Regions from separate parts of the Pseudarthrobacter sp. NS4 genome, predicted to be linked through region 2. Evidence: riboswitches for the same ligand, from Rfam matches in the RefSeq annotation. Region 2 holds a riboswitch; each other region holds the start of a gene.
The links. Region 2 has a riboswitch for cyclic di-AMP ahead of NXY83_RS04820 (M23 family metallopeptidase). Riboswitches for the same ligand answer to the same signal wherever they lie in the genome.

Region 1 (4,615 bases), 140 kb from region 2:
ATGTGCTGGGCCAATATTCTGCGGCTGCAGGTGCTGTTGAGTTCTTGTTCACATTGGAAGTGTGCAGCGTAACAATGGCAACTTGCAAGTAACAATGGACCGGGTCGTCCGCATGGTGAGACAAAATGCTCCATTGTGGTGCAGATCACGATTCTGGATGAGGCGAAAGAATAACGTTCGTTATCTGGTGGGAGCCTCTCATCCGCCCCTTTCCTGAAACTTTATTCGACATGTGGCCTTTTTTGCTCGCCCTTATTCAACTGAGTGCTCGATGCCAAAATGCCCGCACCTACAGGAGTACGTGTCCAGCGGCGCGCGGAGTTGGAAAAGAAAAATTTCCGCAGCAGCCCCGGAAATCTGTCGTAGCCGCCGGATGAACTCCTTCCAGAACCCCGCACCGGCCTTCCACAGCACGGATGGAGTGGGACAGCAAAAGCAGTACCAGCCCGGCCGGCCCGCTTGGGATTCACAGCCAGGAACACACGAAGCCCACAGCCCGGCTCAAACGAATGATCGGAGAGTCGTCCCATGGCCAGTTCGCACTCCGTGACCAACAACCTTCCCACGCCCTCCCACCCCGGACGGCTCCCCTATCCGTGCCCTGGCGGTGGACGACGAACCCGGGCTGGGCTTATCCATTCTGCAATCATCCTGAAAGAGAGGGCGGGCGGTAACGGTGGCATCACAGCCGGGCGGGCACCCACTTGGAGATGGCCGGCACCTTCTGCTCGATCGCGGGCAAGCCGACGCGCCGTCGTCGTGATCTCCGTTACCTAAATGTGACTTAAGTGCTGCACTCCTGTACCGTCGATTGGGTGCGGTTCCCGACGGGGCGCATATCCGGATGACGCCAAACTCTGCCACTTCCCGGATTCCGGTTGACCAAAGGCAGAGGCGGGGGACCCACCGTCCCGGGCACTGACTGCCCTTGGGGTTAAGCCAGCACGTGATCTTTCCGTGTGGCCGGATGCCCTCATCCGAACCCGACAGCTAACTCCGCAGGTGTGAGAGGCGATCCACCATGTTCAAATTCCCGGTAAAACCGCGCCCGAAAAACGGGTCAACAAGCAACGAGCGCCCTGAAGGCAAGAACTTCACAATGGGACAGCGCGCGGCAGTCCTCGCAGCGTCCTGTGCGCTGCTGGTAGGAGTAGGTGCCGCAGGCCAGGCCACCGAGTCGCTGACGACAGTTGCTTCCACCGAGCAGTCCTTAACGACAGATGCGCAGATGAGCATCGAGAAGAGCGAGATCCGCTCCAACCCGGCCGAGTCACCCGCTCCCGCCGGGATCGACGTTGTGCCCCAGGCTGCCGAGCCCGCTCCGGCGCCCGAGCCCGCTCCCGCACCCGAGCCTGCTCCGGCACCCGCCCCCGAACCCGCTCCGGCCCCGGCACCCGAACCTGCTCCCGTCGTCGCGGTTAATGATCCCGCCGGTGCCCAGGCCTACGCTGCCGGCCAACTGGCTTCCTATGGCTGGGCCCCGGACCAGATGCAGTGCCTGCAGACGCTGTGGACCAAGGAGTCGGACTGGACCACCACGGCCACCAACCCCAGCAGCGGCGCCTACGGCATCGTGCAGTCCCTGCCCGCAGAAAAGATGGCGAGCGCCGGAGCCGACTACCTCACCAACTACCGCACGCAGATCAACTGGGGACTGAACTACATCCAGGAGCGCTACCAGTCCCCGTGCGGCGCCCTGAACTTCCACTACGCCAACAACTGGTACTAAAGCCGGACAGGTTCCCGGCACCAGGTTCGGACTGACCTGTTGAAGTGGCCTGTTCTGTTGCGATGGCTGCGGAGGCGGCCGGGCAGGGTTGCGGACCTCAAAGCCGGAAAGAAATAACCGGCCGGCCCGGTCCGTCCGCATCCACTTCTGCGGTGATGCTGCTGTAGTCCGCGATGTGCAGCACGCCGTCCGGGAGCGGTCCGGTGTTCGGCCCCACCGCCACGGTGCGGATCCCCGCTGCCAGCCCGGCGGCAATGCCGGCGGGGGCATCCTCAAAGACCAGCGCCTCGGCGGGCTCTGCGCCCAGGAGGGCTGCGGCCTTCAGGTAGCCCTCCGGATCCGGCTTGCCCCGGCTCACCAGTTCGGCTGTCACTGCCGTAGCCGGCATCTGGAGTCCTGCAGCGGCCATCCGGATGTCGGCCAGCACGCGGTCGGCAGAGGTGACCAGGGCAACGACGTCCCCTGGCAAGGCAGCCAACAGCCGGGCCGCTCCGGGCAAGGCCAAAATGCCCTCCGTCCGGACACGCTCCATTGCGCCGAGTTCGGACGCCAGGGCAAACACGTCCGCACCGGCGGGCGCAAAGCGCCGGACGGTGTCGATGGCCTGTACACCGTGCGATGTTCTGAGGATCTCCTCGAAGTCCAGGCCGTAGCGCACCGCGAATTCGCTCCAGACCTGTTCCACCACTGCGGTGGAATCAACCAAGGTGCCGTCCATGTCGAAAAGGACGGCACGGCAGGTCAGGGTCTGTTGGGCAGTGGAGGCAGGCAGGCTCATGCCTCCATCCTGCCCTACCGGCCAGGGATGTACTGCACCGCCCATTTATTCCCGTCCGGGTCTGCGAAGTAGACAAAGTGGCCCCAGTCCTGCACATCCACGTCTCTGACGTCCACCCCGTTGTCCTTCAGGTGCTTATGGGCTGCCTGGATGTCGCTGACCACCAGCTGGAGGTTCGAGCCCGTTCCCGGCGGCGCCCCGCGGGGAATGCCGGCGTGGCCGCCCTTAGCCTGCGATGCCGTACAGGCGGTCGCCCGCGTCCCCGAGTCCGGGAACGATGTAGGACTTTTCGTTCAGCTTCTCGTCAATGGATGCCAGGACGATGGTCACGTTGGCGCCGGACAGTTCCTCTTCCAGCTTGGCCAGGCCTTCCGGCGCTGCCAGCAGGCAGATGCAGGTCACGTCCGATGCCCCGCGCTTGAACAGGAACTTGATGGCTTCGCGCAGGGTTCCACCGGTGGCCAGCATGGGGTCCAGGACGAAGATCTGCCGGTCCGTGAGGTTCTCGGGGAGGCGCTCTGCATAGGTGATGATGTCCAGCGTTTCCTCGTCCCGGGCCATCCCCAGGAATCCCACCTCAGCAGTGGGGACCAGTTTGGTCATCCCTTCGAGCATGCCCAAACCTGCGCGCAGGATAGGAACCACCAGCGGAGTGGGCTTGGTGAACGCGGTGCCCACGGTGGTGCTGACGGGGGTCTCGATGGTGACGGGTTGGGTGCGGACCTCACGGGTGGCCTCGTAGGCCAGGAGCGTCACCAGTTCCTCGGTCAGCTGCCGGAAAACCGGGGACGGAGTGTTTTTGTCCCGGAGAACGGTGAGCTTATGGGCGACCAGCGGGTGGTCCACAACGAGAGTGCGCATGCGACAAAACTATCATCCGGCATTATCCCTCCCGCGCTCTGTGTGGCCGCCGTCATGGTGCAGGGACTCAGCCACGACATCGCGCACCACCGGGTGCTCGAACGTGGGTGCAGGGCCGGCATGCTCCCGCCGTCGGGTCAGATGGAACAGCCGATGGGCGAGGATCACGATTCCCACCCAGGCGAGGCCCAGGAGCCAGCCGGCCATAACGTCGGTCAGCCAGTGGTGGCCCAGGAACACCCGGCTCAGGCCCATCGCAATGATGAAGACGACCCCTGCCGTGATGGCGGTAATCCGCGCCCAGAGCATCTGGAACTGCAGGAACATGATGTAGAGCAGCACGCCGATCACCACGGTGGTGTTCAGTGTGTGGCCGCTGGGGAAGGACGGTGAGGTCTCGTAGGGCGGGACCGCCTCCGTATGGTCCGGGCGGGTCCTGCCCACGAGCCGCTTGCCCATTGCGGTGGCCGTTGTCGATACCGCTGCCGCGCCCCCTACCAGGATGATGGGCCGCCACGTCCTGCTCAGGAAGGTGAGCCAGGCCGTGAGGAGGCTCGCCAGGACGGGCATACCGATGCCGCCGCCGACATTAGTGAAGCCGGTGACGAAGGCATCCGTTTCCGGGTTCCGCAATGACTGGAAATATTCGAGGGCGGGAATATCAAGGCTCGCCAGCCCTTCCTCGTCCACAACGTCGGAGTACACCTCGGTGCCCAGCATGGCAAGGGCAATCACCAGGGTCCCGCCGACGATCAAGGTCAGCCACAGGGCGGCATACGGCTTGATCCACTTGTCCACGCGGTCTCGGACCGTGCTCATTGTGCCTCCCGGCGGATGTGCGTCACGGGCTCTGGTGTCCTTCGAAACTATCATTGAGCCATGGTCTCCGCTGGAAAACACGACACGTGGATGGGGCTTGCCCTCGCAGAAGCCCGCCGTGCACTTGCTACAGAGGACGTGCCGATCGGCGCCGTGGTGTTGGGGCCCGACGGCGCCGTGCTGGGTTCCGGACGGAACCAGCGGGAAGAGCTTGGAGACCCCACCGCCCACGCCGAGGTGGTTGCGATCCGCCAGGCTGCGGAGCGGCTGCGGGAGCGTGCACTGCTCGGCGGCGGCCCGGCTGACGGCTGGCGGCTGTCCGACTGCACACTGGTGGTCACCCTGGAACCGTGCGCCATGTGTGCCGGAGCGATTGTCCTGGCGCGGATTCCCCGGGTGGTGTTTGGGGCCTGGGACGAGAAAGCCGG
Region 2 (4,615 bases):
AATCCGCACAAGAGCGTCAACTTCGGAAAAGTTGACGCGAGTTAGACGGTACAGCAGTTTTGCGTGAATGTCACATTCAGGTCACGGCTGGTCACGACGATTTGAGAGATGACCATCATTTGACTAAAGCCACCCTGTGGGATCGACAACTTCGCCGTTGATCTGGACCTCGAAATGGAGGTGGCAGCCGGTAGAGGCTCCGGTGGTGCCGCTGAGCGCCAGGACGTCGCCGCGCGAGACCGTCTGGCCTTCCTTGACGCTGAACGATGACAGGTGGTTGTAGGTGGTCTCCAGGCCGTTGCCGTGGTCCACAACGACGCGGTTTCCGCCGCCGTACTGATGCCAGCCAACGAACGTCACGGTGCCGGTGGCAGCAGCGAGGACGGACGTGCCGCACTGGGCCACGTAATCCTGCCCGCGGTGGAAGTCACCGGAGCCGCCGGTGATGGGGCTGATGCGGTAGCCGAACGGCGATGCCGTGGAAAGGGTGGCCAGCGGGGCGCCAAGGCTTCCAGCGGAAGCGGCACGGGAGACCGCACCGGCTGATTGCGCGCTCAGGAGTTGTTTGAGTTTACCGTCCGGGTCAGCCTGCGTGACAACGGCTGACCGGCTGAAGTCAATCTGCGCTCCCGGCTCGGCAGAGATGGCCGGCTGCGGGGTGGCGGCGAAGGCAGCGACGGGTGTGGCACCGGTGTCGGTGGCCATGACCGGACTGGTGGCCGGAACAGTCACGGTCAGCACCAGGCCTGTGGCCGCAAGCGCGATCCCGGCTTTTTGCCCGATGCCGCTGGCCGAGGCAAACTCGGTGATCTGCCGGAAGGGACCCCGACGGCGGCGCGCATCACGGTGGAGGTCGCGGGGGCGCTCCGTGTTGATGACTTCGACGACACGCGGCGTCGATGAGGGGCCCGCCGCACGGCGGCGCCCCTTGGAGGTCTGCATGGACAAGAAGGATTCCTCTCTTGAAAGCCTGCGAAGTTAGCTGTCGGATTCGGGTCAGAGAGTTCAAAGACCCGGTCCGCCGTAAGCAAGCTTCGGCACAGAGATATCCCCGGAAGGTTCCTTCACTGGAAGAGGCTTGCTGCTGACGGACTTCACCCCAAGGCAGTCCCCCGCTGCCGCTTGTGGTTCCCCCGCCTCTGCCAGTTATGACTCGTGCTCCTGATCCGCTGGCAGAGCTCGGCTCCAGATCAGGTAACGCTTTAGTATCAACGCTCGGATCAACTATAGAGGGTTAACCCTCAAAGTAACAATTCCGTTATCATTGCGTAAGTCCGCTTGATGGAGTAGCCCGCGCCCGGGATGGTCCTCTACCGGACCGTGACGAAAACGTGCGCGGCCACTTCCGGCGGAAGTTCCAGGGCGCCTTCAATGCCGGCCACCCGCACGGAAATGTAATCCCCTACCCGCTCCAGCGATACCGCCGCCCCGGGACGGATGCCCCCCTCGTAGAGCTGAACCAGCAGTTCGGGCTCCACCTGGATGGGTTCGGCAAGCCGGCTGACGGTCACCACCGAAGCAGGACCGTAGGACTTCATCGCTTCAAGGAGGCTGACGGCGCCGTCTGACGCGGCAAGCCCCGGCTGGCCCCCGAGGGCGGCGAGGCCCGGGATAGGGTTGCCGTAGGGCGACTGGGTGGGGTGATCGAGCAGCTCGTAGATGCGCCGCTCCACCCGCTCGCTCATGACGTGTTCCCACCGGCAGGCTTCATCGTGGACGTAAGCCCAGTCCAGGCCGATGACATCCGCCAGGAGCCGCTCGGCCAGCCGGTGCTTGCGCATGACCTCCGTAGCCCGCTTGCGGCCGCTTTCGGTGAGCTCGAGGTGCCGGTCGCCGGACACCACCACCAGGCCGTCGCGCTCCATCCGGCCAATGGTCTGGGAAACCGTGGGCCCCGAGTGGCGCAGCCGTTCTGCAATACGGGCCCGGAGGGCAACAATGTTTTCTTCCTCAAGCTCCAAAATGGTGCGAAGGTACATTTCCGTAGTGTCGATCAGATCCGTCATCCAGCTCAGCTCCTCGAGCGCAGTACCTTGCGTTGTCCCACCGTATCGCCTTTCACTGCGACGTAGTCCGTTGGCAAGCTTAGCCTATTTTGACTTAGTCCGAATAGTTGGCGGGCGCCGGCAAGACGTCTCAATGGCTGGACTATGACGGTCCCGGTTCCCGCCGAAACAGCTGTTCAGGCAGAATGGGAAGGCCTGAGTCGCAGTCATTGCCGACTGCCCGCCGGCAACCATTCACCCGCCCGGACCAAAGTCACATCACGCCGAAATTGGAGCACCTGTGAGCGAACCCAGCATCACTATTCCCGCCGACCTCCTGCCTCAGGACGGGCGGTTCGGCGCCGGACCTTCCAAGGTCAGGCAGGAACAGATTGATGCGCTGTCCGCCGCATCAAAGAACATCCTGGGCACGTCCCACCGGCAGGCCCCGGTCAAGAACCTCGTTGGCTCGGTCCGCGACGGCCTGAGCCAGTTCTTCCGCGCACCGGAAGGTTACGAAGTTGTCCTGGGCGTGGGCGGCTCCACGGCGTTCTGGGATGTTGCCAGCTTCGGACTGGTGGAGAAAAAAGCCCAGCACCTGTCCTTTGGCGAGTTCGGATCCAAGTTCGCGGCGGCAACAAACAAAGCCCCCTTCCTGGAAGCGTCCTCGATCCTCAAGTCCGAGCCGGGCACCCGTCCCGCGGCACAGGCCGAACCAGGCGTGGACGTCTACGCCTGGCCGCAAAACGAAACGTCCACCGGTGTTTCCGCTCCCGTGCAGCGGGTTGCGGGAGCCGATGAGGGCGCACTGGTGCTGGTGGATGCCACCTCGGCTGCGGGCGGCCTGGACGTCGATGTAGCCCAAAGCGACGTCTACTACTTCGCACCGCAGAAAAACTTTGCGTCCGACGGCGGGCTCTGGCTGGGCCTGTTCTCCCCCGCCGCCGTGGAACGTGCCGCCCGGATCAAGGCCGGCGGCCGCTGGATCCCGGACTTCCTGGACCTGCAGACGGCCATCGACAACTCACGGCTGAACCAGACCTACAACACCCCGTCCCTGTCCACCCTGGTGACCCTGGACGCCCAGGTGCAGTGGCTCAACTCCAACGGCGGCCTGGACTTCGCTGCAAAACGCACAGCGGATTCGGCCGGACGCATCTACTCCTGGGCCGAGGGCTCGGAGTATGCAACCCCGTTCGTCACCAATCCTGATGAACGTTCGAACGTCATTGCCACCATCGACTTCGACGAGTCGGTTGACGCCGCCCAGGTGGCCAAGGTCCTGCGCGCCAACGGGATCGTGGACACCGAACCGTACCGGAAGCTGGGCCGCAACCAGCTGCGCATCGCAACCTTCGTTGCCATCGAGCCCGACGACGTTTCCGCCTTGCTGGCCAGCATCGACTACGTGGTGGGCGAACTGCGCAAGTAGCCCGCCAGGGGCGCTCCCTTAACGTCCGACGGCGCCGCCCGGGTCCTGCCCGGTCGGCGCCGTTTGCGTGTCCCCGTCGGCTGGGAGGCGCAGGCAACTAGTCCGTGCCGGCGTCGTCCCCCGGGTGCTGCTCAATGAAATCATTGTCCGCGGCATCAGAGCCCGTGGCGTCGAACTCCGGGATCTCCGGGTCCTGCCCGGCAGGCCCGGTCCCTGTCATATCCCCATCCGGCGCCGGTTCGCCGGTTTCCGGCGACGCCTTGCCCTGTTCCGGGGTGTCCTTTTCCTGTTGCTGCGCGTCCTCGGGACGGACGCGTTCCGCCCATGGAACCCATTCGGGGGCAAGAATGGAATCTTCGGACGGCAGCAGCCCCAGCTCGCTGACGGTGACCACCTTTGAACGGGAGTTGCGGGTGACCACCGCATACCAATGCCAGCCAGCGTAACCGGGCAGCTTCGACTCAAAAAGGTGCGTGACAAGCCGGTCGCCTTCGCTCTTGGCGGCGACGTGGCGCCCAATATCGGAGGCGGCGGTGATGCCCTCCAAGGCGGTCCGGGCCGTCTCCACGGCAGCAGCCAGGAATGCGTCCGGCTTTCCGGTCCGCCATACCGGCACACCGGCCGGGCGCTTGGAGCCGATTTTGGCAGCGGCGGCGGGGACAGGGCTTTCGGCATCCGCCGGCGTCGGGCCCGCCTGGCCCTGCTCCGGCGCCGCCGGCTGTTCAGCTTGCGGACTCATCGGTGCTAAACGTCCAGCTCGTCGGCAACCTTACGCAGGGCAGCCGCGATCGCCTTGCCCTTGTTGCCTTCCGGGTATTTGCCTTTGGACAGGGTTCCGGAAAGGTTATCCAGTACGGTCACCAGGTCCTGGACCAGCGGAGCGAGGTCCTTTGCACTGGGCCGCTTCGCCTTGGCGATGGACGGCGTCTTGTCCAGGACACGCAGGCCCAGGGCCTGCGCACCTTTCCGGCCGTCGGCCACGCCGAACTCGACGCGGGTGCCGGCCTTGAGCTCCGTTACGCCCTCGGGAAGCGACGATTTGGGCAGGAAAACCTCCTGGCCATCCTCTCCTGCGAGGAACCCGAAGCCCTTGTCCTTGTCATACCACTTGACCTTGCCGGTAGGCACGTAATCAACCTTCTTCGTTCTGCTGTCGTGAGACACGGCCAGCCGCCACCGCATCCGTATTGTTGTACGG
Region 3 (4,615 bases), 1.3 Mb from region 2:
CGCCCGAGTCCAGCTATGTGGTGGGTGAGACCCTGAACGTCAACGGCGGCAGCCCGACGCCGTAGCGGCTACGCTCCGTCCTGTTCGGCCAGCAGCGCGTCGGTGGCTTCGTCCGGCTCGCCGTCAAAGAACTGTGCCAGGACTGTTTTGAACACGGTTTCGCCGGGCGCGGCGCGGAGGAAAAGGGTCATGGACGACTGCAATTTGCGGGCGTCGATGCCGCCCAGGATATCCTCCGCGGAGCGCCCGGCATGGGTGGTGAGTGCCTGGGCGCACTCGAGCAGGCGCGGGCCCAGAACGTCGTGCTCAAGGTACGCGCGCGCTTCATCCAGGGAGCTGATCGCGTATTTGCGGGACGTGGCACTGTGTCCCAGGCCTGCGATCTGCGGAAAGATAAACCACATCCAGTGGCCGGCCTTGTTGCCGAGCTGCAGTTCGGCAAGGGCCTGCCCGTATGTCCCGCCGCTGTCCTGTGCCGACACGAATCGTTCGAGGTCATGGGGCTCGTTCATGTTGTCTCCTTTTCGGGGGTACTTGCATTTATCGCGGCGACCGGATGCGGCTCCTGCTCAGGGTAACGAGTGCCCGGCCGCTTCCGCTGCAAGAGCCAGCCGGTTGTCCGGATCCTGCCTCCACCTGGCCAGGACCGCATCCGCCCGCTGCCGGTCCCGTCCTGACAGCCCGGCGAGCAGCGGCACCACCACGTCCGCCGCCAGGGGTTGGGCCAGCTCCGGGGTCAGCGCCGAGCGGAGGAAGCCTTCGATCCGCGTCAGGTCCGAATGCCGCAGCAGGCCAACCTTCGACTGGAGCAGCACCACGGCCGCGAGCCGCCGCTCGAATACGGGCTTGGCGCCCGGCTTTGGCTGGCCCCAGAGGGCGGAGGCGAGCAGGACCACGCCGTCATGGTCCAGGTCCTTGAACTTCCGGAGCGCATCGCGGACGGTTCCCCGGACCGCGCCCACCGAGGAGCCATAGGAGGCAAGGACCCCGCCCAGCCGGCTGCCGACGTCGTCCGCCCGGTACCAGGCGCCTTCGTTCTGCAGCGTACGGTCAATGAATTCGGCTGCCACGGCGACCATATCCGGGCTGCCGGTCAATGCCGGCCTGCTGAAGCGTGGTTGATGCAAAACGGTGTCCAGGGCCTGGCCTCCAAACGGCCCTCGGCGATGGGCTCGCCGCAAACGGCGCAGGTACCGTAGGTCCCGGCGGCAATCCGGGCAAGGGCCGCTTCCACCTGGTCCAGGCCGGCTGTGCTCTGCTGCAGCAGCGCCGAAGCCTGTGAAAGTTCGAAGGCGATCGTGGAGCCCTCCGGATCATGCTCGTCGTCCACATTCGAGTCCTGGCGGGCCGCATTGGCTGAGGCGATGTCCGCGCGCAGGGCCGGTAGCAGGGCCACCTTCCGTTTCCGCTCCTCTTCGAGCAGGATCCGGAACCGTTCGATATCAGGCATGTGAAAAGCCTAGCGCGCCCTAGACTTGCTGCATGGGCCGGAAGGGTGCACCAGCAGGAAGCACTGTTTTCCGTCCGCCTCTCCGCCGGTTGCGGTTCCTTGCAGCAGCGGCAGCCCTGGCGGCGGTGCCGGCAACGTCAGCGTGTACAGCCTCCCCTGCGCCACCGGACCCAGGCGTGGCAGCCCCTTCCGGACCGGCAGCCGTGTCAGAGGCGGCAGCAACGCCAAGGCCGGAAGAGGGGCCGGTAACTGTCGAGGTTAACCAGTCGCGGGACCAGTACGGAAAGCCGGAGATCCAGCTGCAGTTCACCAATTCGTCAGGCAATCCGGTGACGGTGAGCATGGCAGAGCTTGCATCTCCCCTGTTTCAGGGGGCAATCCGCTGGGAGCCTGCCGGAGGCGGCATCGAACTGCCGCCCCGCCAGCCCAAGAGCCTGCCGGCAGCGCTTCCGGAACCCAGGTGCGGCGGCCCGGTGGGCTCCCCACCCGGGGAGGAGGCCACCGCTACCCTGCTCCTTGCGGCGCCCGGCCACTCCCAAGCCAGGCCAGTGACCGTCAACGCAGGGGACCCTTTCGGCGTGCTCCAACGCAACAACACCGAACTCTGCCTCACGGCAGCGGCGGCCGCCGTGGCAGACATCGCCCTGCGCACCCAACTTGAGGTGGCGCAGGACTCCCGCACCGCCGTCGTCCGGCTTGTGGTAACACCCCGGCCAGCAGCGGACGGGAACAGGCCAGGTGAGGCAGCGGACTCCCTGACCATCAGGAGCGTGGACGGCACTCCCCTCCTGGCCGAGGTGCCCGGGGATCCGTGGCCCACGAACATCACCGTCAAGCCGGGCGATGGGTCAGCTCAATGGCCGCTCCGCATCCGCCCGGCACGGTGCGATCCGCATGCCATTGCGGAGGACAAGGTGGGAACCTTGCTGCCTCTCCACATCGTCGTCGGCCCCTTGGACGGCCGGGTGAAGATCGCCGCCGATCCCTTGTTGCGTGCGGAACTTTATGACTTTGTTACGTCCGCCTGCGCCGCGGGGTAAGAGGCCGTATCAGCCGAGGTCAGCGGCGTATGGTCACGGACTATCAAGACGATTGCTTTATCCGATAGAAGGACCTCGCATGTTATCCAAATGTGACAATAGGCGTCCGGGCGGGATAAGGTCTTCACGTGTCCCTCCCAAGCGGGACATTCCCCTCAGCATGCCGAGCCCTGCCGCTGAACCGGGATTCAATCGTTTCCAGTTGGCAGGGACGGGGGAACCAAGTTTCCGCGGCTTCACTGAAGTCTTGGGGTTAAGTCGATAGCGCCTCCTTTCGTTATGGGGTTGCTTTCGGCCGGGTATCTCCAACCCGAACCCGACAGCTCACCCCGCAGGCATGGGAGAGGCGATCAACCGTGTCAAAAAATTCCACCACCGCCCGTCACCGTGCGACTCCGGCCCGCTCAATCGTGCTTCAGGGACTGGCTGTTTCGGCCAAGTCCCAGGCCCGGACGATCGGCCGCCCGGCCCTCGCAGTTGCCGCCGCATCCGGCATTGCGTTCGGCGTCGGAGCTCCGGCCCACGCTGGCGTGACCGGCCCGGACACCAACGAGACCACTAACGTCCAGGCACACTCGGCACCCGCCGCAGCAGTTGCAGCCCCCGCAGCAGCAGCCAACGTCCACACCGTCGTTTCCGGTGACACCCTGGGCGCCATCTCGGCAGCTCACGGCGTCAGCCTGAACGACGTCCTGGCCGCCAACGGACTGGGTGTCTCCACGATCATCTACCCGGGCGACCAGATCAGCATCCCGGGCGCCGGATACGCTGCACCCGCAGCCGCCCCGGCCGCAGCTGCTCCGGCTCCCGTCCAGGCCGCAGCCGCTCCTGCGAACACCGGAATGAACATCTCATACGCCTCCACCGCAGCTGCCCCGGCCCCGGCCCCTGCCCCGGCTCCCGCTCCCGCAGCAACCGGCACGGGCACCGGCGCCGCCATCCTGGCGAACGCCTATGGCCAGCTCGGCGTCAGCCAGGACTGCACCGCAATGGTGGAGAAGGCTCTCCGCAACGTGGGCAAGTCCGTTGGAGACCTGGCCCCGGGCCAGTTCTACCAGTACGGCTCCGTGGTGGGCACCCCGGCCCCCGGTGACCTGGTAATCACCGCCGGCCACGTGGGCGTCTACGCCGGCGACGGCCAGGTAGTCAGCGGTGGCGTTGACGGATTCAAGACCGAGGTTCACTCCATCAGCTGGCTCGGTGGCGCTTCCTTCGTCCGCGTAGCGTAGGCACCGCTCGCACAGCAAAGCAACGCAGACATAAGGGCGGCAGCCGGGTAGTCCCGGCTGCCGCCCTTATTGGTTCCCGGCCTGCTGCGCCTGCAACCTCCTGCTCGCAGGCCTGCCGGCTAGGTGCCGCAGAACGTCATGTAGGTTCCGAAATCTTCCGGTGCGCCTTCCGCATACCGTTCGAGTCCGGGACGCTCGCTGTAAGGAGCGCTGACGGCTTCAAGCAGCCGGGTCACCGGGTCCAGGTCGCCCCCTGTGGCGGCCGCGAGTGCTTCCTCCACCAGGTGGTTGCGCGGGATGTACACCGGGTTGACCCTGTCCATCAGGTCCGGATCCGGGTTCGTTGCCAGCCAGCGCCCGGCCCAGGCATCGAATGCTGCGAGGTCCAGCACCATGCCGCGGGCGGGCCGGACGTTTCCACGGGCGGCGCCGCCGAGGTTCCGGAAAAACTGCGTGTAGTCAACGGGTCCGTCCTTCAGCAGCGCAATGACGCCGTCCACCAGTTCCGATGTGGTTTCGTCCTCCGGGCTTCCGGCCGGGCTTTCCGGCAGGCCCAGCTTGGTTTTCATTCCGCTGAACCATGCATTGCTGTATTGCTTCCGGAATTCCCCCAGTGCTTCCACTGCCGGGGCAACGGCCTGCTCCTGGTCCTCGTGGATGAGCGGCAGCATCGCTTCAGCAAGGCGGGCAAGGTTCCACTCGGCCACTACCGGCTGGTTGGCGTAGGCATACCGTCCGCCCACGTCAATGGAGCTGTAGACGGCGGCTGGATTAAAGGCGTCCATAAAGGCGCACGGGCCGTAGTCGATGGTTTCGCCGGAGATGGTCACATTGTCCGTGTTCATCACACCGTGAACAAAGCCCACCAGCATCCACTGCGCCACCAGCGAGGCCTG

Region 1: it holds a riboswitch for cyclic di-AMP, as region 2 does, so the genes downstream of both, NXY83_RS04260 (hypothetical protein) here and NXY83_RS04820 (M23 family metallopeptidase) in region 2, are expected to answer to the same signal.
Region 3: it holds a riboswitch for cyclic di-AMP, as region 2 does, so the genes downstream of both, NXY83_RS11090 (C40 family peptidase) here and NXY83_RS04820 (M23 family metallopeptidase) in region 2, are expected to answer to the same signal.

What each region holds. Positions count from the first base shown of each region.
Region 1 covers NZ_CP103288.1:879,353-883,967, reverse strand. Annotated here, with positions in the region: partial or broken gene NXY83_RS20990 (DNA-binding response regulator) at 529-628, shown strand; cyclic di-AMP (ydaO/yuaA leader) riboswitch at 856-1,016, shown strand; gene NXY83_RS04260 (hypothetical protein) at 1,022-1,729, shown strand; gene NXY83_RS04255 (HAD-IA family hydrolase) at 1,827-2,507, opposite strand; partial or broken gene NXY83_RS04250 (VOC family protein) at 2,522-2,704, opposite strand; gene upp (uracil phosphoribosyltransferase) at 2,733-3,368, opposite strand; gene NXY83_RS04240 (phosphatase PAP2 family protein) at 3,381-4,187, opposite strand; gene tadA (tRNA adenosine(34) deaminase TadA) at 4,248-4,615, shown strand, end outside.
Region 2 covers NZ_CP103288.1:1,014,533-1,019,147, reverse strand. Annotated here, with positions in the region: gene NXY83_RS04820 (M23 family metallopeptidase) at 124-942, opposite strand; cyclic di-AMP (ydaO/yuaA leader) riboswitch at 953-1,170, opposite strand; gene NXY83_RS04815 (metal-dependent transcriptional regulator) at 1,311-2,006, opposite strand; gene serC (phosphoserine transaminase) at 2,287-3,417, shown strand; gene NXY83_RS04805 (DUF3027 domain-containing protein) at 3,515-4,156, opposite strand; gene NXY83_RS04800 (cold-shock protein) at 4,162-4,545, opposite strand.
Region 3 covers NZ_CP103288.1:2,352,427-2,357,041, forward strand. Annotated here, with positions in the region: gene NXY83_RS11065 (glucose 1-dehydrogenase) at 1-65, shown strand, start outside; gene NXY83_RS11070 (DUF1810 domain-containing protein) at 69-512, opposite strand; gene NXY83_RS11075 (DNA alkylation repair protein) at 570-1,097, opposite strand; gene NXY83_RS11080 (TraR/DksA family transcriptional regulator) at 1,094-1,450, opposite strand; gene NXY83_RS11085 (hypothetical protein) at 1,483-2,490, shown strand; cyclic di-AMP (ydaO/yuaA leader) riboswitch at 2,655-2,843, shown strand; gene NXY83_RS11090 (C40 family peptidase) at 2,847-3,719, shown strand; gene NXY83_RS11095 (protein adenylyltransferase SelO) at 3,839-4,615, opposite strand, start outside.